3 regions of the Trichocoleus sp. DQ-A3 genome follow, and region 1 is predicted to be linked to each of the others. Evidence: predicted binding sites of a transcription regulator. Region 1 holds the regulator's gene; each other region holds the start of a gene.

Region 1 (10,276 bases):
TTGGTCCGGTTATCGCAGGAGGTGCGATCGCTTCTATTCTGGGAGATGCTTTAATCGGGGGTGCGGTTGGCGCTGCGACAGGTGGCATTGTCGGCACACTGATGGGTTTAGGAATTCCTGAAGAACAAGCCAAAGTTTACAACCACCGAGTCTCCCAAGGAGATTATTTAGTAATTGTCGAGGGTACGCAAGACGAAATTAATCGTGCTGAATCGATTTTGAACCGGCAAGGTATTCAGCATTGGGGTGTCTACAATGTGACTGGGGTTTCGGCGGTTCCTGACAATTATGGCGCTTCTTCCTCAACCCCCTTCGATCCGATCAGCAGCACGTATCCTTCCCCATTGGGACTCGATCCCCTGGCGACGGGTTATTCCTCTTCGTTAGGAATGAATCCGCTGGGTGCCGCCTCTCCCATCACCTATGTTCCTACAGAAGATAATGTCAATGACAGCGATTTCAGCCGACACAAGCGAGCCGTTGGTGCCTTTGTCAGCCGTCGGGATACGGAAGATGCACTTCACGAGCTGAGTAATTCTGGCTTTCCGATGAGTAAAGTTTCCGTCGTTGCCAGAGATGCAGACCCCCAGGATCAAATCGCTGGCGTTGAAATGAGCGATCGCGTTGATGACAATAACGTTGATGAAAGCGCAACCACAGGGGCGATCGCAGGGGGTGCTTTAGGCGGTCTGACTGGCTTATTACTCGGTTTGGGTGTATTGGCGATTCCCGGAGTTGGCCCAATTCTATTGGCTGGCGCTACCGCAACTGCGATCGCAACCACCCTTGCGGGGAGTGGAATCGGCGCAGCCGCAGGTGGCTTGATTGGCGCACTGCTGGGTTTAGGAATTCCTGAAGATCGAGCGCAAGTTTATAACAATCTTGTGGCTCGCGGTGATTATCTGGTTATGGTAGATGGCACCGAAGACGATATCGAACGTGCCGAATCAGTTCTGAGCAATCGCGGCATTCAAGAGTGGGCTATCTACGATGTGCCGCCTTCTACAGCTTCGAGAACCGATTCTACCAACCGCATCGTCGAACCTCAGGAGAATCTGACGGCTGTGAATGAGATTAAGTCTCAGGATAACGTGACCCAAGTAAGCGATCGCGTTACCATCGTTGACCATCGGCAATAGTTTTTCCAGAATTTCGTGCAAAGGCGCAAAGGCGCAAAGTTTTTCTTAGCGTCTTAGCGCCTTTGCGCGAGATAATCAAAAGTAATTCTCATTTAACGCCTCCACCAATCGTTGAAGATGGGCAGCTTCATGGGTTGCCATTACCGAGATTCGAATTCGACTCGTAGGCACCGTGGGAGGACGAATCGCTGGGGCAAAAATGCCGGATGTTTTTAGTTGATGTCCCATTTTTAGCGCTGCTTCTGCACTTTCCAAGGGAAAGCAGAGAATGGGCGATTCAGAAGGCAGGAATTGTAGTGGCAACTTCTGGGCAATCTGCTGTTTGAGAAAATTGACATTATTCCACAAACTAGCGCGGCGTTCCGGTTCTTTTCGGATGATGCGAAGGGCTTCCAATGCCGCAGCGGTATCAGCGGGGGAAAGAGCCGTCGTATAAATCCAACTGGGTGCCCGATTCCGCAAAAAGTCAATCACAGCCGAGTTGCCTGCGACATATCCACCCAAACTGCCTAAAGCTTTGCTGAGAGTGCCGATTTGAATCAATGGGACATTGCTACAGCCAAAATGTTCTACACACCCAGCACCCGTTGCTCCGAGTACCCCTGTGGCATGAGCTTCATCAACGAGCAGCATACAGCTAAATTCCTCCGCCAGCTCTAACAGTCCCGATAAAGGGCACAAATCGCCATCCATACTGAAGACGCTATCTGTGAGAATCAGGCATCGACGGTATTTTTCCCGGTGTAAATTCAGCTGGGTTTTTAACTCCTCAACATTGCAGTGAGGGTATTCAATAACCATTGCACCGCTAAGAATCGCCCCATTTTTCAGACTGGAGTGATTGTACCCATCAGACACAATCAGATCGCGTTTTCCGACTAAAGCAGCGATCGCTCCCAAGTTTGCCAGATATCCAGAACTAAAAACTAAGGCATCTTCAGTTTGTTTGAGGGATGCGATCGCTTTTTCCAATTCCCGATGCAGTTCCCGATGTCCGCTGAGTAACCGAGAACCCGTGCTACCCGTGCCAAATGTCTGAGTAGCCGCTACTGCGGCTTGGATGAGGCGTTCATCCCCCGCGAGTCCCAAGTAATCATTACTGGCAAAATTGATGACTTCACGCCCCTCCAGCAACACCGTCGCACCCGGACGACTAGCGATCGCTTGCACCGATCGATACCAATCTGCGCGGTGAATGGTGGCGAGGGATTGCTCTACCCAAGCGTAAGGATTCTTTGGCATTCCGATCGGTTATCGCCCCTTTAACTCGCCTGTATAGCAGTTCTCACATTGTTGCAACACACTCCTAACCTCACCCCCAACCCCTTCTCTCCGCTTGCGGAGAGAGGGCAGTATTGAACCCTTTCCTGCTTGCGGGGAGGGGCAGGGGTGGGGTTAAACGGTACTGCGTCCAAACGAGAATTGCTATAAAAGAAAATACAGGAAAAGTGGCAATCATGCTTTCCACCTCCCAGAGACGCTACAGCACCCCTCTATATTTTCATTTTCTCCTTTCACATTCTCCTGGCACAACTCGCAAGCTAAGCTGTCAAATTAGACGCTTGAAAGCTGACGTCAGCACTTGATTCTGGCAAAGGTGGACGCAGGCAAAGATAAGCAAGTGGTCCAAATAAAGGTACTAGCGCCACCGCCCAGAAAATTCGAGCATCCTTTATGCCCCGACGAGCCATATCATCGTCAAACAGTGACGTTAATGGAAACACCAGGCACATCAGACAAAAATCCAAACTGATGAGGTGAACGAATTCCCTGGTTTTAAACTGTTGAATATAATCTCCCCAATCTCCAGCAAATATTGCGTAGGCAAGTAAGCCAATCGTTGTTAACAGTAGGAAAATTCCTGTCCAACGGGAATCTAGAATTTTTAGTAATTTATCCTTCGATCCAGAAAATTCTTGATTTGATTTTCGGAAAATTAAATAGGGGATAAAGCAAATCACACCCGTTCCATTTGCCCCAATGAAATAAGGCCATGAGCGAAACGGTTGCGTTGTGCCATCAGCAAACATCAGACAAGCATAAATCATAGGCCAAACGCCCATGAGCCAGAAGATAGCCACAAGAATTGCATTCACATCTGCCAACTGGAATGTTAACAACTTCCAAACCAGTGAAAACGTCTCTGGTTGAGCAAGTGGATCTAACCATACGGTATAGACAAGAAATGTAATCCATATCAAGAACAAGGCAATTTTTCTGCCCATAATCTTGACCCATAACTTTATACATCAATTATTTAACTTTAAAAGTCCGATAACAGCACTTACCTCCGTCTTAAGTCACACCAACTTGCATTCAAAAGAAAGCCACAGCCTCTCCTTTCTTTCCTCCGCGTCCTCTGCGACCTCCGCGGTTTGTTCTTTCCTAAAAACCTCGAAAATTGTTCACACTCGTGTAGTGTTCGCAACAGACTCTGGTGCCGGTTCAGCACCAGAGTCTGGTAAAGGTGGACGAATACAGAGATAGGCAAGGGGTCCCAGTAGAGGAACCAGCGATACTGCCCAAAAAACTGGGGGAATATTGAACCCTCGACGCACCATATCATCCCCGAGAACGCTCGGAAACAACAGACAGAACAGGCAAAAAGCCAAACTCATGCCATTGACAAAGCGATCGCTTTGGAATTGTTGAATAAACCCTGCCCAATCACCCGCAAGCAAGCCAAATGCTAGCAAGAAAAGCGTGCTGAAATTGAGGATAATACCCGTCCAGCGAGAATCAAAAACTTTCAGCAAGGTATCCTTTTGCCCGGAAAACTCTTGATTCGGTTCCCTCAATGCTAAATAAGGTATTAGGCTAATCACTCCCGTTCCCGCTGAACCCAAAGCAAAAGGCCAGAAACGAATCTTTTGCATCCTCCCATCGACGAACAAAAGACAGCTATAGATGAGTATCCAGATGCCAATCAGGGAAAATATAGAAAGGATAATTGGGTTGACCTGGGTCCACTGACCCGTCAATATATTTTTAATGAGCCTCAGTGTGTCTGGCGTAATTGGCGGTGCCAGCAGCAAAACATAGGAGATAAATCCAGCCCATAATAACCAAAGTGCTGTTTTTCTAGCCATATTTCCATCAAATTTTAATTTCTAGATTGTGCGGGTTGCCGTTCCGTGGAGAAAGCTTCGGCATTAGTTTCTGGTAAGGGAGGACGCAGGCAAAGATAAGCTAAAGCGCCAAACAAAGGAATCAGTGCCACTATCCAAAAAAGTGCAGAATTCTTGATTCCCCGACGCCCCATGTCATCTCCCAGAAGTGCAGGAAATATTAACCACAGCAAGCAGAAATCCAAGCTCATGACATGAACGAAGCGATTTGTCTGGAACTGGTGAATATAATCTGCCCAATTACCGCCCAACAAGCCATAAACAACCAAACTCCCAGCGCCCAATGTCAGCAAAAGACCAAGCCACCGGGAATCGAGTATTTTCAGAAATAAATTCTTTTGTCCGTGAAATTCTTGGTTGGGTTCTCGCAATGCTAAATAAGGTAGCAAAGCAAACGCTCCGACTCCAAAAGAGAACGCCGAAAAAGGCCAAGCTTTTACCTTTTGCTGTTTGCCATCAATCAACATTAGGCAGGCGTAAATCATCGGTACGATGCCCAGCAGATTGAATAGAGCGACAACTAGGGGGTTAATCCCCGCCCATTGACCTGTAGAGAGATTTTTTATCAGTTCAAACGTGCCTGGTTGTTCAGGAGGTGCTAATAGAAAGGCATAGGTAATAAATGCTGCCCAAAGCGACCAAAAGCCAACTTTTCTAACCATATCAATATCAATGAAAAATGAAAAGTAAAAATTAGAGCTAATCGAAATTAGCCATGTTTATCGTTCGTGGTTCGTAGTGAACGGCTACCCATTAGCTAATCGCGATTAGCTATTAGCCATTTTCTAAATTAAGCGGGTTGCGTAAGAGCATCAGAGAGATAATCGGCGGCAGCTTCAACGAGTGCGATCGCATTTTCGTACACCATCCGCGTTGGCCCCAAAACCCCCACACTTCCCACGGGTACTGAACCCTGCTGGTAAGTTGCAGAAATCAGCGTACAGGTACGCATCGGTTCTAAAGGATTTTCCGAACCAATCCGCACCGTCACCCGCGAACCAGAAGTGACATCTGAGATAGCCGTGACATCTGGTCTAGGCCATTCAAAGATTAAAGGCCACAGCTGGTCTTGTTCCTCTTCCAATAGATGTATAAGCGTCTGCACTTGCTGTAACTCGGAAAATTCTGGCTGACGCAATACTTCAGCGACGCCACGAACCATAATTTGAGTTGTGGCAGGTTGGGAAGTGCGACGGATCAAGTCGGAAAGCAGATTTCGCAAGGAATCGACATATCGTTGAAATTCTCGGTCTAGTTCGCTCCAGTCTAAAGTTGCCAATTCACTGAGCGATCGCCCCCGCAAGTGGCTATTCAGAAAATTCGATAAAATTTGCAACTCCCGATCTACAATTTCTGCGTCCGGTTGCTCATCCTCCGATTCTGAGAGCGGTAACTCCATTAAGACGCTAGTCGTCTCATAAGAATCCGTCACCACAATCAGCATCACCCTTCCCGGATCGAGCTGCACCAGTTGCAAATGCCGCAAACGATTAGTTCGAGTCTGCGGCATCGTGATCAGGGTAATATAACCGCTGAGCGTTGCCAGAATTTGCGCTGCACCCCGCAACACAGTCTCGAAACTCTGATGTTCCAAGTTCAAACGGTTTGTGAATAACTGCTCTACCTGACGCCCCAAGGCTTCAGAAGGCTTAATTAATTGATCGACATAAATTCGATAGCCAGAGTCAGAGGGAACCCGTCCAGCCGAGGTATGGGGTTGATAGAGCAACCCCGCTTTCTCTAAGACGCCCATTGCATTGCGAATCGTCGCTGGACTGACGCACAGATTATACTCGTCTACCAAAGCTTTTGAGCCGACTGGCTCAGCCGTCGCAATATAGTGACGGACAGTTGCCCAGAGAATACGTTGTTGACGGTCAGTCAGACTTACTTGCCTAGCCATTTAAACGAAAGCCGAATTGGATAGGGTTTTAAAAACAATTGGAAATTCCTGGACTTCTGATGATGAATTTCTCAGTAAGTCCGGCGCTCTTGTCAAGCAAGCAGCCGATTAAATATAGGATAGGTTAAAACAGAATAGCAGATGCTGCCTTCTGCCTGCCGGTTCGCCACACCCAGCCAGTAGAAGCATAACAGCCGCCGAACTTCAACCTTAGACATACCATGACGATCGATCGCAGAGTTAGGACATTATCGCTACCCGTAACTCTAGAGTCCACAGTCTCTATCAGGATTGTCTGTAGTCTACTCGACTGCATCGAAGTTTGTCAGCCAAAACCTCTAAATACTTATTTCGCTAGTAAAAATTAAAACAATATCGTGAACCGTATTTAATTAAAAAATCTAGCCCCAGCCTTTTTCCTTGGTAAGGAAGAGGAGAATTTCTGCCCTCTTGTTGCAGGAAAGGGTTGGGGGAGAGGTTCCAGCTTCAAGATAGTTTTGTACTGGGATCATTAGTATTGGGAAATTGTCGGATCGACTCGGATTGAGTAGGCATCGATGCCACCAGCAATATTTTTGACATTGGTGAAGCCTTGCATGTGTAGCCACTGGCACATCTGCGCCGAACGGATGCCATGATGACAGAGAACCAGCGTCTCGGCGTGCGGATCGAACTGGGTCTGGATTTGGTCAGCCCAGTCGGCAAATTCCGACAAGGGGAGGTTTTCAAAACCCTCAATGCTGGCGATCGCAACTTCCTGTGGTTCTCGCACATCCACCAATTGCAGACTCTCAGGGGAATCGGCAAGACGGCTGGCAAGTTCTTCTACGCTAATCTGGGGAATATCTTGGCGAAAAGATTGAGCAGACATGAGGTTGTGCAACGCTGGAGATTAACTAAGATTTTAATAGTTGGCAGTCCGATGAGCTGAAATAATAGGTTCTGGCATCGGGATTAGTGTTCTTAGCTGAATCGCGCTCACCCAAGGTCTACATTTCACCATGAAGCGACGCTCGTTTTTCTACGTTCTGGCAGCTGGCGTTTTAGTGCTGCTGTTAATTGGTGCCGGTGGCTTTTACTGGCTGAGGGCAAACAGTCCTCTCGCCCTTCTAGGGGGTGGGGAGGTGACGAACCCATCTGCCACCATATTTGTGCCGAAAAAGGCACCCGTAATGGTGTCATTGCTTGTGAATCCAGATCGGTTGGAAGGGTTGCGGCAGGCTGTAGCGCGTCCCGCGAACCGCAAGCGATCGCGTGCAGAACTCAACCAATTTAAACAAAGCTTACTCGCGAACACGGATCTGGACTATCGCCGAGATATCCAACCCTGGCTGGGGGATGAAATCACGCTGGCTCTCACCAGCTTAGATATCGATCGCACCCGTGACAATGGAGAGCAGCGCGGGCTGCTACTGGCTGTCACCACCAAAAATCCGCAACGCAGCCGCGAGTTTGTGGATTTGTTCTGGCACAAGCAAGCAAATGTTGAGACAGATTTAGTCTTTGAGACTTATAAAGGTGTCAAGCTGATTTATAAGAATCAGGATTCAGTCGTCAAAACTCAAGACGCGGTCAATAAAGGCTTTTACAACCGCGATAGATCGGCATTGCCAAAAGACGCAATAAACCGCGCCTCAGCTCAAAACTCGGTTGCTACCGCAGTTGTTGGCGATCGCTTTGTGTTGTTTGCCAATAATCCTAGGGTGCTGAAAGAAGCCATTAATAATGTGCAAGCGCCCAATCTCAGCCTCAGCGATTCAACTTCTTATCAGCGGGCAATCGAAAGCATCTCTCAGCCGAAAATTGGTCTGACTTATGTAAATCTACCCGCGCTGGCGAAGTTGCTGGGGAACAATTCACAGATGGAAATTGACCCAACCTATGAGAGTTTAGCCATCGCCATCTCTCCAAAAACTCAAGGATTGCTGGCAGAAACCGCTTTATTAGCGGCTACCGGACAGGAAATCCCCTCGACAACTCCCAGCCTATCTCAACCAGTCGGAGCGTTGCAGTATCTACCAGAGAAAATAGCGATCGCAGCTTCTGGTAGTAACTTAGAGCAACTGTGGACTCAACTCACTTCTGGATTAGATAGCGATGATAGCCTTGTCCAACTGATCGATCAACCCATCGCGAATCTCCAAGCTCGTTGGGGCATTGATTTAAAGCAAGATATCTTTAGTTGGGTGCAAGGCGAGTACGCTTTAGGAATGCTACCTCGTGCCGACCGCAAAGATTCAGATTGGATTTTTGTCGCCGAGAAATCAGCAACGACAAAGGCAGAAGCGGCAATCGATCGTCTAGATGCTGTTGCCAAACAGCAAGGGTTGAGCGTTAGCTCATTTACCCTGGAGAATCAACCGATCTCTGCCTGGACACAACTCACAACCACTGCCGATAAGAATCAGGGTGAAGACCAAGATTCAGTCAAGCTAGAGGCACAGGTGAAAGGAGTTCACGCCAGTATCGGCAAGTACGAGATTTTCACCACTTCGATCGAAGCAATGAATCAAGCGATTAAGGCTCCTGATAATTCTCTCGTTAAGAGCGATCGCTTCCAGGCAAACATTACTTCTTTACCCCAGCCAAATAACGGCTATTTGTATCTAGACTGGGCATCTAGTCAGGCGTTCTTAGAGCGTCAGTTGCCAATTGTCAGAGTGGTGGAATTGGTGGCGAAACCGTTATTTAACGAGCTAAATTCGCTTGCCTTTAGCAGCTACGGCAGCGATGACGGGGTTCGCCGCAGTAAAGTCTTTCTCCGCCTAGGTGCTAAGGCTGAGGAATGATTCGCAAATCCGAGTTGGGGAAGGGAATTGGTAATCAGTAATCGCTAATAACTTCCCGCCTCCCCCGCTGCTGAGTCATATTATGATTGCTTGATTCCCATAATTTCCCGGAACCCCAAGAGATAGCTCTTTTGGGGTTCTCCTTTCTTTGAGCTACTGTGTATACACAAGTCTTCTTGAACTGCCAGTTCCGTTTTGCTCCCCAAGCCTTGTTTGTAGTCAGTAAAACAGTTACAACGAACCTAAACGCAACTGAATTTAAACCGAAAAAATGTCCAGCCTCTGCTGTCTAGTTGCCGATATCGCCCACGAAATTAACGACTCTGTGAATTTTATTTATGGCAACCTGGTTTAGACCAATAATTATATCCGAGACCTTCTTGAAATCTGACGCCTCTATAAACTAAGAGGTAGATAGAATTCGGCAAATTGTCTTGAATTTGTGAAATTTCTCATGGTTAGATGAAGCTGAGATGAAGCTGGTTGAGATTCACGAAGGCCTTTAAGTGACGCTAATTTTTCCAATCCGTATAAAAATGCACTAAATTTGGTACCGCTTTGGTTCATAGTTTTTCAATACTAGCCAAGCAATAATTCGGAGGAACTCAAAGCTGCATCTTTAAATTACAAGTAAACTGGAACTTAGTCATAGATTTACGTGACTATACAGTAGATTCGCGGTTTTTTTGCTTTTCACTTCAAAAAAATCTAACAAGTACCATGACAAAAAAAACTGCTAATGGTATAATTCCGCAATCTTTAGGGTTATTTGAATTATTGCCGGTACTTGTCTTGGCTAATTATTTACATTTAAACGAAATTAATACAGTGCGGGAAATTAACGCAGCGGTGGTTAATATCAGTGGTCGTCAGCGGATGTTATCTCAACGCACGGCACTGTTCGCCTTAAGACTAGTCTGTACAAAAGATATTGCCGAGCAAGAGAAATTGCGCTCTACTTTGCAAGCTGACCTGGATTTGATGGAACGATCTCACAGTGGTTTGATCGAGGGCAATCCGGAGATGAAACTACCGGGTCAACCATCATCTGTCGTTCGGTCAATGTACTTTGAGCCACCGTTAAATTTAGACCAGTACATACGCCAATATATCGCGCAAGCGAGAGCGATCGCCCAAGCAACCCCTGAAGAACTAACCTCAGACAATCCGCATCTACATTACATTCTTACAGAGTCTTCTACCAACCTGCTTGAGGCTCTAGATGCAGTGGTGAGCCAATATCAACAAGAAAGTGATATTGAACAACTCGCCCTTAATATTCATCAAGCGGAACTCTACGAGCAAAGTTGTGCCACC
Region 2 (10,276 bases), on a different contig from region 1:
AGCTAGACGCTCTTGCAGCTTCTCGCGGTCGTAGGAAGAATCGGTTTCGTCCATTTGACGGCGGATTTGCTCGCAACGAGACTTCACAGCAGCTTCGTTGCCTTCGGCGACAATTGTGGTGTTGTCCTTGGTGATGTTGATGCGGCGAGCTTTGCCCAGCATTTCTAACCGGGTGCTTTCCAGCTTCAGACCAGCATCTTCGGTGATCAGCTGACCGCCAGTGAGAACGGCAATGTCTTCTAGCATTGCTTTACGGCGATCGCCAAAACCAGGAGCCTTGACAGCAGCCACATTCAGCACACCCCGCAGGCGGTTAACCACTAGGGTTGCCAGTGCTTCTTTCTCGATGTCCTCAGCGATAATGATCAGAGGACGACCAGCACGAGCGACTTGCTCCAGAACGGGCACTAAGTCTTGGACAAGCGTGATTTTCTTGTCGGTCAGCAGGATGAAAGGCTCTTCCAGAACCGCTTCCATCCGCTCCATGTCGGTAGCGAAGTAGGGAGAGATGTAGCCTTTGTCAAAGCGCATCCCTTCGGTGATTTCCAGTTCGGTGGTCATGGACTTCCCTTCTTCCAGGGAGATGACGCCTTCCTTACCCACCTTATCCATCGCTTCAGCGATCATCCGACCAACTTCTTCGTCGTTACCAGCAGAGATGGTACCAACTTGAGCGATCGCTTTGGAATCTTCTACTTGTTTGGCGTGTTCGGCAATTCTTTCCACCAGGAAGCCAGTGGCTTTGTCAATCCCGCGCTTCAGAGAAATTGCATTTGCACCCGCAGCAACGTTTCTCAAGCCCTCTTTTACAATTGCATGAGCGAGAACGGTTGCAGTCGTGGTGCCATCACCAGCAGCATCATTGGTCTTAGAAGCGGCTTGACGAATTAAGGAAACACCCGTGTTTTCAACGTGATCTTCTAATTCAATTTCTTTGGCAATGGTGACACCATCATTCACGATTTGTGGTGCGCCGAACTTCTTCTCTAGTACCACGTTGCGGCCTTTAGGGCCGAGAGTGACAGCCACAGCTTCAGCTAGGATGTCCATCCCTTTTTCCAGGGCGCGACGAGCGTTTTCGTTGTAAATAATGCGCTTAGCCATAGTTCCTCAGTTGTTTTGAGTTTTGAGTTTTGAGTTTTGAAGGAGTGTTGAGCATTGAGTTTTGAGTGTTGAGTTAAGCAGATGTGTTTAACTGGGAACTCTCAACTCAGAACTCATAACTTTATGAAACGACTGCTAAAATGTCCTTCTCTGAAAGCAGAACATACTCTTCTGTGCCGAGTTTGATGTCTGTGCCAGCGTACTTGGAGTAGAGAACCTTGTCGCCCACAGAGACTTCCAACTCAACACGAGTGCCTTTGTCATCGCGCTTGCCAGGTCCCACAGCGACGACTTCCCCTACTTGAGGCTTTTCTTTGGCATTATCAGGAAGAAGAATTCCACCAGCGGTTTTCTCTTCAGCAGCGCTCACTTTCACAAAAACGCGATCGCCCAGCGGCTTAACAGTGGATACGCTTAGAGATACAGCTGCCATACAAACTTCGCTCCTATTACAGGTTTGACTCAAGACACACGATTCGTTCGTTGAGAATTAGCACTCTCAACCTCTGAGTGCTAATTTAGCCCAACCAGTGTGCGATCGCAACAAAATTCTTTGTACGGGTTCCCGAACTTATCCGGTTGTCGGAAGACTTTAGTAGAAATGCTTAAGACACAAAGAGGGCTTTAGTCATTGGGATGGCATAGCGCGATCGCACTCAATCTGCTAAAAAAAATTGGAACCGCTAAAATCTCCTAAAAAACGGATATCTCGCTTCTTCCAAGGAAATCAAATAAATAATGACTGAAAACACAGTGGCTGAGTCTAGCCCTGAAATTCCTGAAACTTGTCAATCATCAGACCCAAACGCTCTCGCCGCTTGTGTGCAGACCTTGGGACTGAATCAAATTCAGCGCCATGTCTTCATCTGTGCCGATCCAACCTTACCCCAGTGTTGCTCCAAGGAAACCAGTTTAGAATCTTGGAATTACTTGAAAAAGCGACTTAAAGAGCTAAAACTAGACAAGCCTTCCGACAAAAGCCCTCTTTGCATTTTCCGCACCAAAGCAAACTGTCTGCGAGTTTGCTCCCAAGGCCCAATTCTAGTCGTTTACCCAGATGGTGTTTGGTATCGTGGAGCGACTCCTGAAGTCATTGAGCGGATTATCCAAGAACATCTGATTGGCAACAAAATTGTGCAAGAATACGCTTTCTTAGTTCATCCACTACCAAAACCCTATACAGTAACATAGTAGCTACGTTATATTCTTCCGTGTACCTACTAGATTTTCGTCGTTGTGACCCATGTCAGTGACTATAATTTTCTAAAAAGAGATTATAGGAATTGCCTAGACTTAGTAGGAGTCGGTGCAGCAGGGTGCTGAAAAAAACGTAAACTATACGTACAAAACGGTTTAAATTTTCACAATTCCAGGCTTGGCGAGTGGCACAGCATGAAAGACACCAGTATAAGAGATAACAAACGACTGTTGCTGATTGATGACGACCCCAACCTGATTTTGCTGGTCAAGGACTACCTGGAATTTCGGGGGTACGAAGTCATCACCGCTGAAAATGGTCGGGAAGCACTGGAAGTTCTAGAGCATGATATTCCTGACATGATTATCTGTGATGTCATGATGCCAGAGATGGACGGAATTGCCCTTGTGCAACACGTCAGAGAAGATCCCCGCATCAGCTGGATTCCAGTTCTATTCCTCTCAGCGAAAGGTCAAAGTCAAGACCGAGTCAAGGGTCTCAATACTGGGGCAGATGTCTACATGGTCAAGCCCTTTGAGCCAGAAGAATTGGTGGCGCAAGTGGAATCTTCTCTTAAGCAGGCCACTCGCCTAATTCATCATCCAGCTAGAGGAACCGAAGGAGGGTCGAAACTCCAGGTACCTGACACTGTAGAATTAACCCCGACCGAGCTGAAAGTAGTTCAGTTTGTGGCAAGAGGTATGGCAAATCGAGAAATTGCTGAGCAGATGAACGTCTCTCAGCGCACGATTGAGAGCCACGTATCCAATATGTTAGGTAAAACGAATCTCCATAACCGCACGGAGTTAGCTCGTTGGGCGATTGAGAGTAATATGGCTTAACAAATAAAAAGGCAAAATTAATAATTGAAATTATTAATTTTGCCTTTTTAAATTTTCGTTACCACCCATCTTGTTCGCTGTCAGATTTGCCCCACAGTTCTAGATCCAGTTCATTCAAATAAGTTAAGGCGCTTTGAAGTTGGCGAGTCGATCCTGAGAGTTCTAGGTCAAACCAGCCATCATCTCTAGCGTTGGCTCCTAAAAGGGCAGCAGCAATATTAACTGTGACACCGTGGTGAGAGACTAGTCGCGAGATGATGGGATCTTCCTGATATTCCTTGGGAATGCGGATTCTGACACGCATTTTAGTAGGTCTGTTATCTTCGTGCCCAGTCGTAGATTGAGCAGGTTTTGATGTATTTACAGGCAAGTCATTTGTACTATACATAGTCCTCAATTCCTCCTATTCAACATCTTTAATACTGGTTTTACGCTCTAGAATTTCTTTCAAGACCAGGGTAACTAACGCAAGTGCCCCAAGTAGAACGGCGGCTGAGAAAGATGCTTGAGTCTGGTATTGCTTATAAGCTTCCTCCACAAACAACGGCAAAGTTTGAGTTTTGCCCGCAATATTGCCAGATACAACCGAGACGGCACCAAACTCGCCCATGACTCTGGCGTTGGTCAAAATGACGCCGTAGAGGAGGCCCCAGCGAATATTCGGCAGAGTGACGCGCCAGAAGATTTGCCAGTCAGTTGCACCCAACGTTTTAGCCGCTTCTTCTTGATCTGAACCAGCTTCTTCCAAAACGGGAATCACTTCACGGGCGACGAAGGGCATCGTAATAAAAGCACTCGCCAATATCATTGCAGGCGCGGCGAAAATAATTTTTATGTTTGCCGCCGCTAGCAGTGGACCAAACCAACCGTTGCGTCCATAGAGCAGCACGATCATCAGTCCAGCGACGACTGGGGATACGGCAAAGGGGATGTCTAGAAGGCTGATCAGAAAGGTTCGACCCCGGAATCGATGTCGTGCGACCACCCACGCTGCACAGAGTCCAAACACGACATTCATCGGTACGACAATTAGGGCGATCAAGATAGTCAGCTTTACGGCATGGAGAAAATGGGGTTCCGTCATATTGTGGATAAACGGGCCAAACCCTCCCTTAAATGCTTGCACAAAGACGTTGATAGCTGGAATGAACAAAATCACAGCCAAGTAAGCGATCGCTACCCCGATCAAAACAACTTTTACCCAGCTTTTTTCCTTCTGGTTTGGGGAGACTTGAGGAGTTTTTAATTCTGGATTAAAAGACTTCCCTGCTACATTAGAGTTCATACTTTCGTCCCCACGCTTGCAAAACATTAATTACGATTAGAACTAACAGCGAAATTACTAATAAAACAGTCCCAATCACCGTTGCTCCGGAATAGTCATACTGTTCCAATCGCTGAATAATCAACACGGATGCGATTAAGTCCTTAAAAGGTACATTCGCCGCCACAATTACGACCGAACCGTATTCTCCAACAGCACGCGCAAATCCCAACGCTACACCCGTTAAAATCGCTGGCATTAAAGGTGGCAAAACAACTCGCCAGAATGTCTGAAATTTAGAGGCTCCCAAAGACCAAGCGGCTTCTTCGACTTCATGCTCCATTTCTTGCAATACAGGCTGTAAGGTTCGCACGACAAATGGCAAGGAGATAAACACCATCGCCACCCCCACTCCCAAGCGCGTGAATGCCACCTTAATTCCCAAAGGTGCTAGCAGGGAACCAATCCAGCCGTTATCGCTGTAGACCGTTGCCAGTGTTAAACCCGCGACTGAGGTAGGCAGTGCAAAGGGCAAATCAATGGCTGCATCAATGAACCGTTTGAATGGGAACTCATAGCGAACCAAAACCCAAGCAATTAACACGCCAAACACTCCGTTGAGCAGTGCCGCAATGAAGGCTGTGATGAAGGTAACATCGTAGGTTGCAAGAGCAATGGGACTGGTGGCAATTCTCCAAAAATCAATCGGTTTTTCTGTACTTGCTTTCAACACAAGGGCAGACACTGGCAGGATGAGCATGATGGTGAGATACCCCAAGGTAATCCGCCAAGGCCAGGACATACTGCTTATCTGGCGAAATGGGTTTTTCCAAACAGAAGTTTGTTGAGGAGGAGCCGATACAGCCATAGAAAAGTATCCAGTATTAAAGAATGATGAAATTCGGTAATTGTTCTCGGTTTTAATTGTGGCTAATTGCTAATGAATCCTAGTCTTTTCTTGGTTGATAATGACGCAATTAGCAATTAGCTCTTAGTCAGTCTTTATCTACTGCTAGCTTGAATTTTGTCAAAAATTGTTCCGTCATCAAAAAATTTCTTCTGGATCTCGTCCCAGCCCCCCAAATCTTGAGCGGTGAAGAGAGTTTTAACTGGGGCATACTGCTTCGCGACTTCTTCCCCTACTGTTGGATCAACGGGTCGGAATCCCACTTTGGCAAATTCTCGTTGGGCTTCTGGGGTATATAGAAACTTGACAAACGCTTCTGCAATTTCTCTCGTGCCGTGTTTGTCAACGTTTTTGTCCACAACGGCGACCGGGCTGTCGATGGAGATGTTCGTATCGGGCACGACATAAGGAAGTTTCTGACCGTTTTGCCCAGCCAATACTACTTCGTTTTCATAGTTGATTAAGACATCTCCCTGTCCTTGCTTGAAAAAGACATCACTGGCTTCGCGGGCGTCTCTCGGTAGCACGGGGACATTCTTGTAAACTTTGGTGACTAATTCTTGGGCTTTGGCATCGTCACCGCCGGTTCTGGTCACTGAACCCCATAAACCTAAGAAGTTCCAGCGAGCGCCACCAGAAGTTTTGGGGTTAGCTGTAATGACTTGCACGCCATCTTTGGCTAAGTCTGTCCAGGTTTTAATTCCTTTGGGATTGCCCTCGCGAGTAACCAGTGCTGCAACAGATTTGGTTACAATTGCACCATTCGGTGCTTCTTTCTCCCAACCAGCTTCAATTAACCCGGCTTTCTCAAGCTTCTCGGTATCAAGAGCCAGGGCCAGGTTTACAACGTCCGCCTCTAAACCATCGATTACGGCACGGGTTTGGGAGCCAGATCCACCATAGCTTTGGTTGAAGGTAACGTTTTGGTTGCGTTCCTGTTTCCACTTAGCGGTGAACTGGGGAATAATTTTTTCGTAAGCAGCGCGAGTCACCGCGTAGGAGACGAGGGTTACTTGTGCATCGCCGGTTTTTGCCGCTGGGCTGGCACCACCTGCGGCAGTCGTTGTCGGGGAAGGGGAATTAGAGTTACTGGGGGCGCAAGATGCGATCGCTACGCTTAAACTCATCCCCAACAGGAACATAAACACAAAACCCTTCCGGGAAGTGACCTTTAGCCATCTGGCTGTCTGTTGTTTCCACGGTTGAAGTGCCTTAAGCCGAGTAATTTGCCACAAACGCATGAAACGCTCTCCTTTTATCCCCGGTAAGTCGGTCGGGATACCGTAATTTATGGTTACGAACATACATCCTACAGCAACTGAGAACGTTTGTGTCTAGTTACGCAAGGAAATTTCAGCCAGAGGTTTGGCAAAGATGAAGGCGAGGGCAATCGCGACTCCAGCCCAAATTAGTTTTGATGATTTGGCTGATGTTCCTGGGAAAGAATTGAGTATTAATACTGAAAGGACTGGATATTTAATTCAAAAATTGCTATTCTATACATTGGTTGCTGGTGTAGCTCAGGGGTAGAGCAGCTGATTTGTAATCAGCCGGTCGCAAGTTCAAATCTTGTCACCAGCTTTTTTTGTGAGTTTGTGCCTTCTAGCTTCCTTGTGACTTTACCCATAACTTTGCCGCAACGGCAGGCTTATGCTTCCATTTAACAGTGGCAATATTATGGTTCCAGCTTTCACTAAAATTACTTCATTGGTGTAAATAGAGCTTACTTCTCAATTAGCGCTTTACCTGCCCTAAAGCTAGAATTTGGTGGAATAAGCTATGGGCTGCCCAAGCTATATAGACGCCTAATGCACCATAAGCAATAACTTCCAAGAAGTAATTTATAGATAATCGCGCCATCGCTACAAGTACACCTATAACAGCGACTTGGGTTTTGGAATCAAGCGGAACTCATCATGCCTTGGAACTTTAGAAAGTCTACGAGAACGGCTGGATGACTCAGGAGATAGAGCAATTAGTTAAAGATAAGCAAGGTCGCCAGTACCAGATGAAAGGCGATTATGACGATGAATCCGGGCTTCTTGTCGTCAAGCTGCAATATCAAAATAATGAAGTTGGTCGGCTTCAATGCGTCGTCGATCCACCAGGAGAAATGAAAATAAGCGACTTGATTATCTCCAATGATGATGATGATGTCGTAGAGATCCCAAGGTGGCGGAAAGTATTTAAACTCAAACCTAGAAACTACCGCAACAAAGGACTAGGCACTTACCTTCTGAAGTTTGCGCTTGACTTCGCTCGCCAGAAGGGGATGACACACATCTACGGTTGCTTGACTCACAAAGATATCGCCACCACTCCAGGTCTTATCAACTGGTACAAAAAGCACGGGTTTGAGCTAGAGTCGCCTGCGCCAAAAGACCCTTCTACGACAGCGCATAGAATATCTCAACAGCTTTGAGCGAGTGGGGCGATGGTTCCAGCAAAAGCGAACGGACTTCTTCGGCGCAACGCGATCGCTCTTTTGCATCGAAAATTTCACGGTTTGGCAGAGATCCCGTGCGCCAACAATCACTAGCAGGCCTTGTAGCCTAGCCTATAACCAACTTTTCCCCTTTGCACCGCCAAGCCACCTTGAATTTAAAGAAGGTTAACTTATATGGAAAGAAATAAAATACTAATTGCAACAAAGACTTATCCTTCAATAAGCACCAAATACAAAGAAACTGTTTGTACGGCTGGAATCTTATTGGATGACGACGAAAATCCTAAAAGTTGGATTCGCATTTATCCTATTCGTTTCCGCGAGCTAGAAGTCGATAAAAAATTTCCTAGATGGAGTATTATCAGCGCTCGAATAGAAAAAAATGATAAGGATGCTAGACCTGAAAGTTATAGGATAGATGATGATTCTATAAGTGTCCTTAGAAAAGTCGGGACGGAGAATAATTGGGGAAAAATAAAATCTTTCATTTTCCCTTTTCAGTTTGATTCCATCAATAGTATTAAAAAACAAAATAAAACTCTAGGTTTAATTAAGCCTAAAAATATAAGTAAATATTTTTGCAAGCCAGTAGAACGTGAATGGAGCGATAAGCAGCAAGCCGTGCAGGATCAGCTCGAGTTGCTCGATTTACTAGAACCAAGCAATCCATTGTCAACATTAGAGAAAATTCCTTATAAGTTTGGATATGAATTTACAGATAATGATGACGTTAAACACAAATATACAATCACCGACTGGGAAATCATGCAGTTGTACAGAAATTGTAGAGAACGCTCAAAATTAGCTGATTTATACTCTAAGGAGAATGAAGCATTGGAGAAAGTTAGGCAAAAACTCGAAAGCAGCTTTATGTATGATAAAGAGCTTTATTTTATTGTTGGGAATTTAAAAAGCCATCCCCAGAATTTTATGATTATTGGTTTAGTGTACCCACCTATAGTAAAATATGAACAGCTCAGTTTTTTCTGAATAAAAATGGCTATTATTGCTACAGAAGATGATTCTAAAACTATTTCTAATATGGATAGACTCATCCTGACTTTTGGTTATGGAAATAGAACAAACCACGAAGTTTTTTTAGATTACTTACATGAATTTAATGTCACTTGTGTAATAGACGTTAGATTAAGCCCTCGTGCTTGGAGTCGTCAATGGTACAAAGAGCAGATAGAAAAAATTTGTAGTTATAAAAAAATTAAGTATTTATCAAAAGAATCTCTAGGTAATACATCTGGTAAAAGTAACTGGATTCCTCCTGATTATGATAAAGCGCGTGAAACACTAATAGAAATTTCAAAGCTTGCTGAAGTCGGCACGATTTTACTATTGTGTGCTGAGATGGACTCATCTAAATGTCATAGAGTAGATGTTGCTTGCGAACTACAGAAGCTTGTTGATGTTCCAATTAAACATTTGAAGTAAACTAAAAAAGCACCGCCTCAATTAAAAACCTTCAAGCGTTACATCGAAAATTTCGTAGTGGAACACTCTCTAAAGCGTCAACTCTTACGGAATCAACAAAGAAGTGTTTTAACGCAAATCCTTGGCTCAAGTCTTGGCTCAAAAGTTGAATTCGCAAACAACTCGACCAGTTTGTTTGTCTACGCGATGCTATGGAGTATGTTCTATACTTAGCGTCCTAACCGCCCTGGCTGTTGCTATACTTCCACACTGCCTTGAAACACAAACTGAAAGTTTCTGCTTTCCGTAGTTTTACAATGCGTAGTTTAAACAAGCATTTCAGCAAAACTTCATCAAAACTTCATCTTTTGAGAGAAAAGAGGCTGCTAATTAAAGAATTTGTAAAGATAGACTCTGACCGAAAACCGTAGTGATAGTTCCTCCGTACAGTACACAGTCATTGTCAATCACCGTTAAAACTAAGCATATTTGCGTAGTTTTAGTTACTTGTTGAGCTTGGCTGACAAAACTAGAAAAAATTAGCAGTCGGAGAACTACCCATGAAACTAATTAAGCTTGGTACAGCGATCGCGGCATTAATTGTAGCTACGATGTTCGATCTGCTCGGCGTTGCTAAACCCGCAGAGGCAGCGACCATGAAGCTGATTGGTCTGAACGACGATAACAGCCTAGTTTTCTTTAACCGCAAACTTTCCAAGATTTCTAGCACCGTAAAGATTGCAGGGGTTGATGGGACTGTGCTAGGGATTGACTTTCGACCAGCCGATGGTCTCCTCTACGGTGTCACAGACAAAAACGGTATTTATACCATTGACACCACCACGGGTGCTGCTACTTTCGTGAAGACCCTCAGCACTCCCTTCACGGGAGGATTCGAGTCTGGATTTGACTTCAACCCAGTACCCGACCGCCTGCGGCTTGTCGGTAGCAATGACCAAAACCTTCGCATAAACGTGGACACTGGTGCAGTGATTACTGATGGAACCTTAAACTATGCATCTGGCGATCCCAACTTCGGAGCTAACCCCAATATTACCGCTGCGACCTACACCAACAACTTCGCTGGGACAAC
Region 3 (10,276 bases), on a different contig from region 1:
AACAGTGCGTAGGCTAAATAATCGGCACCGCGCTTGCGGATAGTGCCCTTATTGTGACGAATGCGATCGCGCACAGGTGTAAAGCAATCCCGGAGTGGTTCCTCCTGCACAGTGAGCAAATAGTGTTTCCCCAAAATTAAACTCACTTGTTCGCTGTAGAAGCCAGTGCCTTTTTCTTTAGGCATCACCATCCGGCTAATAAGCACCAGATGGTCTCCCTGATCATCCACTTTCGGTCGCTGGGGTACATTTACCACATCTTCCAAAACCAATGGATGTAAATGAAAAACCTGTCCCAATTCTCGCAAAATTTCTTCATCTCCTAAGCCCAACACATCCACCCAAGAAACCGACTCGGTATCCAAATAGCTAGCGCACGCTGCTGGGGTCTCAAGTGGCATGCAGATGCGGTTTGCCTCGTTGTAGTCAATTAAGATAATTTTGGGTGGCGGAGAATTTTTATTAATAAAAATTGTTCCTGGTAGACTACCAGGTTTATCGTAAAAGTCTTCAAACAAAGAATTATCATCGTCTTCGTCTTCATTATATTGTGTAACTACTTCCGCAGGCTGGGGGCGTCTTTGTGTCATACAGGTTTACCTTGTAGTTGAATATTTGTTTTAGAACTTTAACTATTTTAATCAGCAATATTTTCTTTTAATAAACTCAAGTTCTTCCTTTAGACCCGTAGTATGAAGCCATCCAACATATCCCCCAAAATTACAAACATCTTGATTATCAAAAACATAAACATGATGAACCTGAAGAGGGTTTATAAATACGCGGAGCGTACCACTACCATCTTTAAACTTTAAATATACTATAGCGACCTTAGAATTATTTTCTTGATCGTTAGTCATCCCTGGCACTTTGTATAAACGAGTAGTCACCTCTTGGAGCATACTGTCATTCAAGCTTGAGGCTTTCTTTTCTCCTAAAATATTATCTGCAATCAAACTCGCCGTTCTTTGGCACTGCCAGTACCAGGCATGACCATCAGCTGCCCCTAAAGCCATTGCTGCCTCAAGTTGACCAATACTACGTGCGGCTTTTTCCAGAGGGTTAGCATTCGTTGAAACATACTCATCTCGGAAAAACAGATTATCAACTGAGTTTATATTTAAGCTTGACCCCAGGGGGTAAGCGATAACATCAGAAGAATGAATCATGTTAATCCATCTAAGAGGAGCTTTTTCATAGTTATCTGCAAATTTTTTTACTGTCTCAGGACTGACTTGCAGCATCGTATTTAAAAATAATATAGGTGAACCCATTGTAGTAAGACTTTTTAAAGTAACCTTTTTTACGTTACTAGATGAATTAAAACCATGAATCATTGCCCGAATGTCAGTGGCTGGATCTTGAGGACTAAATCTTTCTGAAAATAAAACGTCCCATAGGATAACGCTTCCTAAAGAGTGTGCAACAATATGGAGTTCAGTTTCTTCAGAATTGTTTTTAAGAAAATCATATAATTGTTGTGCGATAAGTTTTCTAATTGCTTCTCCACGTTCTGGATTAAAGTAAGTTAAAAAATCTCCGCCGAACTGAGAAAGAAATCCTTGCCTAAGTTCTTTATAACGAAATATATCGTCAATACTAGTTTGAGAATGTTCTTTTTTAAGCTTTTGTAAATCTTGATGAATAAAATTCCATATTTTGTCTACATCAGTTAATATATTGCCCCAAAAACTGGAGTATAAGTGGGGTAAAGATTCACCTCTTTGGTCGAACTCATTTTTAATGAGAAGTTTCAAATTATCTGCATATTGAACAGTCCGTGTGGCAACGCCATGAATAAAAAAAACTAGCATCGTTAAATTTAACCCTCTGACTGAGTGAAAATTTTCCAAAGAATTACCTCTATATAGGGTTCCCTAGAATTCACCCAAGCTAACAGTCTTTGTATCCAATGGCACAGTTTATCCAGAACGCTGATTAAACAGAAGTTTGAGGAATTATCCCGGTTAAGTAGGTTTGAACCCTATAATTTTTCAATACTGTAACACTCTTACAATGAGCGATCGCTACAAAAAAGCAGCTTGCCGTTTGAGACAAGCTGCTTTTCTTTCAGTCCACAAAGGTGGGCTTTGTTTTTATCGCTTCAGGTTTCAACCTGTGGGCGCTGGGGACGCGAACAATGGACTACATCATGCCCATGCCGCCCATGCCGCCCATGCCGCCCATGCCGCCCATGCCGCCCATGCCGCCCATGCCGCCCATGCCGCCCATATCGGGGGCACCAGCCGCTTTCTTCTCAGGCTTCTCGACAACCAGGGCTTCAGTGGTCAACACCATCCCGGCAATCGAACCGGCATTTTGCAACGCCGAACGTACAACTTTCGCAGGGTCGATAATCCCAGCGGCGATCAGGTCTTCAAATGTGTCGGTAGCCGCGTTGTAACCGATATTCAAATCAGTCTCGCGCACCTTCTCGACAATGACAGAGCCTTCGACACCGGCATTATCTGCCATCTGACGCAGGGGAGCTTCTAGAGATCTGCCCACAATGTCAGCACCGACTTTTTCTTCGGCGTCCAGACTATTTTTAATGTCAGCAACTTTCTTGCTCAGGTAAATCAGCGTCGCGCCACCGCCAGGAACGATACCTTCTTCCACAGCAGCTTTGGTCGCGTTGAGGGCGTCTTCAATCCGCAGCTTGCGGTCTTTGAGTTCGGTTTCGGTCGCCGCACCCACTTTGATGACGGCGACACCACCGGCAAGCTTAGCAATTCGCTCTTGCAGCTTTTCTTTGTCGTAGTCAGAATCCGTTTCTTCTAGCTGCTTGCGAATTTGGGCAATCCGCTTTTGCACATCTGCCGTCTTGGCATCACCAGCGACGATGGTGGTGTTTTCTTTATCAATGGTGATTTTCTGAGCAGTTCCCAGCATCTCCAGAGAGACGGTATCTAGGCTCAAACCAACTTCTTCTGAGATTAGCTGACCGCCAGTGAGAACGGCGATATCTTGCAGCATCGCTTTGCGGCGTTCGCCAAATCCAGGCGCTTTGATGGCGGCTACATTCAGTACGCCCCGCGCTTTATTTACCACCAAAGTTGCCAAAGCTTCTCCTTCGATGTCTTCGGCAATAATCAGCAAAGCTTGACCGGAACGGGCAACTTTTTCCAAGACGGGAATCAAATCCTGGATAGAGTTGATTTTTTTATCCGTCATCAAAATCCGGACGTTTTCATATTCCACCACCATCCGTTCGGAATCGGTGATGAAGTAGGGAGAAATGTAGCCGCGATCCAGCTGCATCCCCTCGACGACATCCAGTTCCGTTGCCATCGATTTGGATTCTTCAACGGTGATCACGCCGTCTTTGGTGACTTTATCCATCGCTTCGGCAATCATTTTGCCGACTTCTTCATCGTTACCAGCGGAGACGGTTGCCACTTGCGCGATCGCGCTACCTTCCACTGGTTTCGCGATCGCTACAATCTCCTCCACTAAGAAGGCGATCGTTTTTTCGATTCCCCGCCGCAAACTCACTGGATTTGCCCCAGCCGCTACGTTCTTCAAGCCCTCACGAATCATCGCTTGAGCCAGAACCGTCGCTGTCGTCGTGCCATCACCCGCAATATCTTTCGTCTTGGATGCCACTTCCTGAATCAGTCGAGCGCCTGTATTTTCCAGGGGGTCTTCTAATTCAATTTCCTTGGCAACGGTGATACCATCGTTCACAATTTGGGGTGCGCCAAACTTCTTCTCTAGAAGGACATTCCGCCCTTTCGGCCCCAGCGTAATGCGAACGGCGTCTGCCAGGACGTTCACGCCCCGCTCTAGTGCCCGCCGCGATTCGTCATTAAATGCAACGATTTTTGCCATGTTTTAGGTTTTCAGAGCGCTTCCATTAGTCAATTTAGCACTCACTGGCACAGAGTGCTAATCCGAGAGGATGAGAGTCCTCACCTCGACTGATATCGGGGAGGCACATAATAAACAGCTAGAGCGATCGCACGCACTTTTGAGTTACTTTTTGTAACGAAATTGCCGAATTCTCGATAACTAGAGCGGATTGGATTGAATGCGTTTATCATCCACTTTTTGATGCTCTGTCCTTGACAAAGGAAATAATTTATGCGTTCACCAAAAAAAAGAGCGGTAGGGCTGCAACCTTGCTGCGATAGACTTCATCCCATTTGTTGTATCGTTCCTCCTCATATGCTGAAGGAGGTTCTCCAGAATGGCAACCCTGAGCAGCGGGCATGGGCTTTTCAAACCTTAACCGTGTCAGAACAGTTTCGCGGACGGCGCTTGACAGTGGGAAATATCTCGTTCGCAGCATCACCGGGAGAGAAGCGTCGTACCATCTTTGATGCTAAAAATGGCAACGATCTACCAGGCACCTTGGTGCGGAGTGAAGGCGATCCTCCCAGCGAAGATGCCGCGATCAACGAAGCCTACGACGGATCGGGTGCAACTTATGACTTGTACGAGCAGGTGTTCGAGCGGAATTCCATCGACAATCGAGGGCTGCGTTTGGACTCGACGGTTCATTTTGGCGTGAAGTATGACAACGCTTTTTGGAACGGCGACCAAATGGTCTACGGTGATGGGGATGGAGAGATTTTTGAACGCTTCACCAAGGCGATTGATGTGATTGGGCATGAGCTAACCCACGGCGTCACCCAATATGAAGCCAATCTAATCTATTACGGCGAATCTGGCGCACTGAATGAATCTTTTTCCGATGTCTTTGGTTCTCTGGTGAAACAGCGGGTTCTCAATCAGACCGCCGAGGAAGCTGACTGGATTATCGGGGAAGGTTTGTTTACCGCCAATGTTAAGGGCGTTGGGATTCGCTCAATGAAGGCACCGGGGACAGCATACGACGACCCAGTGCTAGGCAAAGACCCCCAGCCTGCGACTTATAAAGACCGCTACAAAGGGCTGGAAGATAACGGAGGCGTGCATATTAACTCAGGGATTGCCAACCGTGCCTTTTATTTAGCAGCAGTGGAAATTGGCGGCTACGCTTGGGAAAAGGCAGGGAAAATCTGGTATATCGCTTTACGCGATCGCCTGCGCTCTAGAGCGAATTTTAAACGGGCTGCGAATACTCTCATTACAGTCGCTGGAGAACTCTACGGCGAAGGCTCCAAGGAGCAGAATGCAGTCCGCAAAGGTTGGCAACAAGTGGGAGTGATTTAAATTAAAAATGCGTGCATTAAAAATGGAAGAGGCAATTCTTCATTTTTAATTTCTGCGTGCAGCTGCCATCAGCCATTCCAGCAGCGGTCTTAAGTTTCCAGGTACGGCGGATTCACTCACTAAAACAGTATGTTGCTGAGTGTTTTCTTCCACCGTTAGCTTGTACTGAAAGCGGTCGGGTTGGGGAGTGTTGGAAGCGATCGCGGCAGGCAAATCAAAGAAATCAGCTGCGTCAATCAGGAGGCGCAGCTGATTTGCTTCATTTGCAGGCAGAGTCGTAGTGTCAAAAACTTTTGTCAGGCGCATCCCAGCAAAGCCGCCAGTCCGTTCAAAAGAAATTCGCATAGTTTCCCTCGCAGGGAGCAAGACTAACTCCATAGTAAGCAGTGATGGATGTTATTCTTTGTCGGCCTCTCTCTTTCCCACTCCGACCGCGAGGAGAGCGTCACTACGCTCACAGTCCTCTGCCGCTATGGTCGCTATGCCATCACCATACCGCCGTCCACATTGAGCGTTTGACCCGTGATATAGGCGGCAGCCGGATCGGCGGCTAGGAATCGAACTAAACCAGCAACCTCCTCTGGTTGACCGTAACGACCGAGGGGGATGAATTTTAAGATTTCCTCTGATTTGATATTGCTCGTCATATCGGTGGCGATAAATCCAGGGGCAACAGCATTGACTGTAATGCCGCGAGTGGCGAGTTCTTTGGCGACGGTTTTTGTAAATCCAATCACTCCCGCTTTGGCAGCGCTGTAGTTTGCCTGACCGGGGTTGCCCATCTGACCGGCAACGGATGAAATATTAATAATGCGCCCGGAGCGTTGCTTCAGCATCACCTTACTGATAGCTCGCGTACACAAAAAGACGCCAGTGAGGTTAAGGTCAATCACGGCTTGCCAATCTTCCGGCTTCATCCGCAACAACAGGGTATCGCGGGTAATTCCAGCATTATTCACCAAGACATCAACGCGCTTCCACTTCTCCATCACGGTGTTCAGGAGGGCGTCTACTTGATCGGCTTTGGATACGTCTGCTTGGAGGGCGATCGCACTACCGCCTGCTGCGGTAATTTCACTCACGACTTCTTCGGCTGCTCCACTAGAACTGGCATAGTTAATTGCTACACTGGCTCCCTCAGATGCCAATTCTAGGGCGATCGCTCGACCAATTCCTCGTGAAGCGCCGGTAACGATGGCAACCTGTCCGCGCAATCTTTGCTGGCTCTCTGGCAATGCTTCCATCAATAAATTCCTCTCGATCCGTTATGAACGCGGTTATTTAACTGCGCTAACGATCTTAGGTCGATTCGTACCTCGGACTGAACGAATCAATACGCCAAAAGATTACGATTGTCGTGAAAGAGCAGAAAACACTTTGATCGCATGGCAACTAAAAAGCAGTTCAACAATTTCCAAGAGTTACTGTCTGGGTCTGAAAAGCCAGTGTTGGTGGATTTTTACGCGACTTGGTGCGGTCCTTGTCAGATGATGGTCCCGATTCTGGAGCAGGTAAGCGCCCAGATGAACGAACGGTTACAGGTTGTAAAAATTGATACGGATAAATATCCAAACTTGGCGAGCCAATATCAAATTCACGCCCTACCAACGTTGGTTTTATTTAAAAATAGTCAGGTAGTTGAGCGCATTGAAGGTGTGCTGACAGCCCCACAACTTATCCAGCGCCTAGAAGCGTTGGTTTAAGGCTATATCGGCAGTATCTGGGTGTAACCAATAGCTCTCTTTGGCGAAAGCATCCACAGATGCTGACGATCGCAGACGCGGATATGTACGGGAACTCCTATCTTACCGCCTTCTGAGTCAGCTGCCAAACCAGCCCGGAACTTGACTTCCGGGCTAATCTTTCAACTTGGTGCATATCTCGGAAAGCTGGGAGAAGTGCTGCGAAGGGAGGCTGCATTTTTACCGCCGAGATGCCAAACCGAAATTCATTTCTGGAGAGTAATTGGTAATCTACAAAGCTAAAGAAAGCGAACCCTTAAATCATTTGCCAAGAGTCATTAGTTTGTTGCTAATGACTCTTGGCAAATGACTAAAGACCTATTACCACTTACGGATGTTTAGCCCATCAAAAGGAAATCGGATGAGCGATCGCTATCATACGGAAGGCTTTCTCAGCTTCAACACAAGTTGCCTAGTCTTGAGAAGTGCCTGGAGCAACGCTTGATTCTGGAGAACTATTGGGAGGAGCCACCACAACCCCTTTATCCCCACGTTGCTCGCGTTTTTTTCGATCTGCTTTTAGCATATCTTCCATAGCCAGCTGCATTTGAGCCATTTTCTCCAAATTGCTGCGATACAGCTCTAGGTCTTTGAGTAATTTATCTTCTGGCAGGTTTAAGGCATTACAGATTTGCTTGAGCGCCTCAATCCGCTGCTTTTCGTCTTTTACCAAATCGGAATCTGCTACTTCCAGCAGCGTAAATAAACCAATCGCAAACAAACGGCTGTACTTAAACGGAGAATGGTTTGCGATCGCCTGCACAGCAGCGTGCAAGTCATCAGCGCCGTGACTAGGAGCCGTTGGGTTTAACCAGGCAACGATATCCTTCCCACCCAGACGCATGGCTAATTCTTCCAGCCTCTGGGCATCCTGCTTGTACTGTTGCGGCTCGTTCTCGACTGCTCGACAGAGGGCTTCAAAAATCGGTTCTTTATCTCGTTCTGGTCGATAGCCTTGCATGAAGCGGTTAAAGGATGTCACCACGCCCAATGCATAAATGGGGTCGTAGCGAAAGTCCACATTGACCGAAAGCAAGTGCATTTCCACCATCAACTCTTCTACCACCCGCCGGTAGATGGAGTTAATGGGGCGGGTGTGTAGGGTATAGAAAGTTCTTTTGGTGTCTGATACAGTGCGGACGTTATTCACCGGAAAATTTTAAGTTTGAGGGCGATGTAAACTCATTGTCACAGCTTTTGGACACCTTTGCCAAGGCAATGTCTTGTAGAGACTCCCGGCGATACAATGCCGGGGATCGCAGAAATTATTCATTGGTAATTGGGAAAAGGGTCTTAGAAGTTAGAGATACGCCTTCCTTATCCTAAATTCCGATTGCTGATTACCCATTATCGATTAGCCATTCCCAATGACTTTTTCTCCTGAACTAACGCTCCTGGCTCAATATATAGCTGGAGAATTTGAGAATTCAGAACAAGCGACAAGAGAACCCGCTTGGTACGTAAACCTCCGCCTTTGGCTGCGACCCGTACCGCTGTTTGCAGAAGATAGCCTCACCCTGTTTGCAGAGCAAGCGAACATCCTGCAACTGGATCGTCCCTATCGTCCTCGGATTCTGCGCCTGCGCCACAGCGACACCTCTCAAGCCTCGCTGATGGTGCAATACTATATGCTGAAAGATCCCGATCGGGTCAGAGGTGCCGGTCAAAATCCAGCCTTGCTGAAGACGCTTACACCAGAACAGATGGAACTTCTCCCCGGCTGTACCCTCGCCGTCATTCAGCAACCCTTAGCTCAAAATACCTATAACTTTTCTACCGCACCCGCGACTGATGCCCCCTGCTGTTTTACCTATCAAGAAGAAACTTACCAGGTTTCTTTAGGGTTTGAGGCGCGGCATCAAGAATTTAGAAGCTATGACAAGGGAATTGACCCCCAAACAGGCAGAGCCATCTGGGGGGCACTGCTTGGCCCCTATATTTTCACTAAGCGCGAAGATTTTTCCGCTGAGCTAGCAATTTGAAATCTTTTGTCCTTAGTTAAGGACGATTGACTGCATAACTCATGAATAATTTAGCTGACCATGCTGCGAGGCACTCCTTCAAGAGCCTCTTCCTCGGTTTCAAAAATTTCAAACACCGAATCCATCATGGTGACTTCAAAAACGAGTTTTGCCTCTGGATGGACGTTACATATGCGGAAACTGCCTTTTACTTTGTCAGCATCTCGCATTCCTGCCACCAAGGATGTTAGACCAGAGCTGTCAATAAAATTAACTTGACCGAGATTCACAACTACGTGGCGACTGAGTTTGGAAATACATTCCTGCAACTTCAGACGAAACTGCCATGCGGTTGTAATATCCAGGCGTCCAGTGGGGGCTAAGACGATGACTGTCGTCCCGTCTTGAGTCGTATGTGTTCTCTGATCGATATGAATCACCAAGACCTCCTTGCTCCGGAAGCTCCGTCTATATTTAATATCTAGATAGGAGCCGCATTTTACTACGATTGCTCCCATGATTTGAGCTTTCAGTAGTCTAACTCTAACTTAGAGATTAGAGCTACCAAAAATTCAGCTCGCCTAATCTTAAAGCAAAGCTTGAAAAAAATTACATTAAATTCGGCTTCTAGCAGACTGGATTGGCGCGATCGCCCACTAAGATAGCACTCAGAATCATACAGGTAGAAGATTCCAGTGTTACTCACAACTCTGCTTCAATATCCGGAAAAAAGGGATCGCCTCCTCTTTTAGGGGAGAAGATGGTTCCAGGGGCATCCGGGGGGTTGAAGCAGTCGTTACAGTTCTCGTAGATTTCCAATACCGAATCCATCATGGTGATTTCCAGCACCACCTTGGCGGCTGGAAGCAGATTGCAAAGGCGGAAACTCCCGTTTACCTTGTCCGCATCTCGCATCCCTGCCACCAATGAGGTGAGACCAGAACTATCAATGAAATTCACTCTCCCAAGATTTACGACCACATGACGACTGAGTGTATAAAGACTCTCTTGTAATTTCACGCGAAATTGCAAAGCTGTGGTGATATCCAGCCGTCCTGTTGGTGTCAAAACGATAATCTTCGTGCCGTTTTGGGTCGTGTATGTTTTCTGGTCGATGTGAAGCACGGACACTCACCTCTAAAGATGGGCAAGTATATCAACCGGGTGCGATGAGAGCGGGATTTTTCCCGTAGTCTAACTCAGACCGGCGATTCCGAGAGAGGTGTCCAGTTTGCCCAATCTTGTGGCTTTAAGAAAGTTTCATATAGCTCGGCTTCTGGGGTGTTCGGTTCGGGTTGATAGCCATATTCCCAGCGAACTAGAGGCGGTAAAGACATCAAAATTGACTCAGTGCGCCCGTTCGTCTGAAGACCAAAAATGGTGCCTCGGTCGTAGACGAGGTTAAATTCCACATAG

What was found. The regulator HrcA, encoded in region 1, represses chaperone genes, less so after heat shock. The targets are predictions, from matches to a motif close to ANTTAGCACTCNNNANTNNNGAGTGCTAANT.
Positions count from the first base shown of each region.
Region 2: the regulator HrcA is predicted to act here: its motif matches at 1,593-1,623, upstream of groES (co-chaperone GroES).
Region 3: the regulator HrcA is predicted to act here: its motif matches at 3,864-3,894, upstream of groL (chaperonin GroEL).

Region 1 is NZ_JAMPKC010000007.1:152,077-162,352, reverse strand. Features, by position in the region: gene NDI44_RS13980 (general stress protein) at 1-1,139, shown strand, start outside; gene bioF (8-amino-7-oxononanoate synthase) at 1,215-2,381, opposite strand; gene NDI44_RS13970 (DUF2834 domain-containing protein) at 2,681-3,364, opposite strand; gene NDI44_RS13965 (hypothetical protein) at 3,545-4,228, opposite strand; gene NDI44_RS13960 (DUF2834 domain-containing protein) at 4,243-4,929, opposite strand; gene hrcA (heat-inducible transcriptional repressor HrcA) at 5,058-6,170, opposite strand; gene NDI44_RS13950 (hypothetical protein) at 6,295-6,486, opposite strand; gene NDI44_RS13945 (rhodanese-like domain-containing protein) at 6,682-7,041, opposite strand; gene NDI44_RS13940 (DUF3352 domain-containing protein) at 7,172-8,959, shown strand; gene NDI44_RS13935 (ATP-binding protein) at 9,680-10,276, shown strand, end outside.
Region 2 is NZ_JAMPKC010000002.1:669,765-680,040, forward strand. Features, by position in the region: gene groL (chaperonin GroEL) at 1-1,104, opposite strand, end outside; gene groES (co-chaperone GroES) at 1,226-1,537, opposite strand; gene NDI44_RS06150 (ferredoxin) at 1,843-2,295, shown strand; gene NDI44_RS06155 (response regulator transcription factor) at 2,497-3,144, shown strand; gene NDI44_RS06160 (NIL domain-containing protein) at 3,203-3,448, opposite strand; gene cysW (sulfate ABC transporter permease subunit CysW) at 3,548-4,429, opposite strand; gene cysT (sulfate ABC transporter permease subunit CysT) at 4,419-5,276, opposite strand; gene NDI44_RS06175 (sulfate ABC transporter substrate-binding protein) at 5,411-6,556, opposite strand; tRNA gene NDI44_RS06180 (tRNA-Thr) at 6,825-6,896, shown strand; gene NDI44_RS06185 (GNAT family N-acetyltransferase) at 7,270-7,737, shown strand; gene NDI44_RS06190 (hypothetical protein) at 7,936-8,751, shown strand; gene NDI44_RS06195 (DUF488 domain-containing protein) at 8,758-9,204, shown strand; gene NDI44_RS06200 (DUF4394 domain-containing protein) at 9,744-10,276, shown strand, end outside.
Region 3 is NZ_JAMPKC010000006.1:283,697-293,972, reverse strand. Features, by position in the region: gene corA (magnesium/cobalt transporter CorA) at 1-590, opposite strand, end outside; gene NDI44_RS13290 (hypothetical protein) at 642-1,853, opposite strand; gene groL (chaperonin GroEL) at 2,146-3,831, opposite strand; gene NDI44_RS13280 (M4 family metallopeptidase) at 4,084-5,157, shown strand; gene NDI44_RS13275 (protealysin inhibitor emfourin) at 5,203-5,502, opposite strand; gene fabG (3-oxoacyl-[acyl-carrier-protein] reductase) at 5,637-6,401, opposite strand; gene trxA (thioredoxin) at 6,543-6,860, shown strand; gene psb29 (photosystem II biogenesis protein Psp29) at 7,312-8,049, opposite strand; gene NDI44_RS13255 (chromophore lyase CpcT/CpeT) at 8,267-8,881, shown strand; gene NDI44_RS13250 (STAS domain-containing protein) at 8,932-9,300, opposite strand; gene NDI44_RS13245 (anti-sigma factor antagonist) at 9,563-9,985, opposite strand; gene hemF (oxygen-dependent coproporphyrinogen oxidase) at 10,060-10,276, opposite strand, start outside.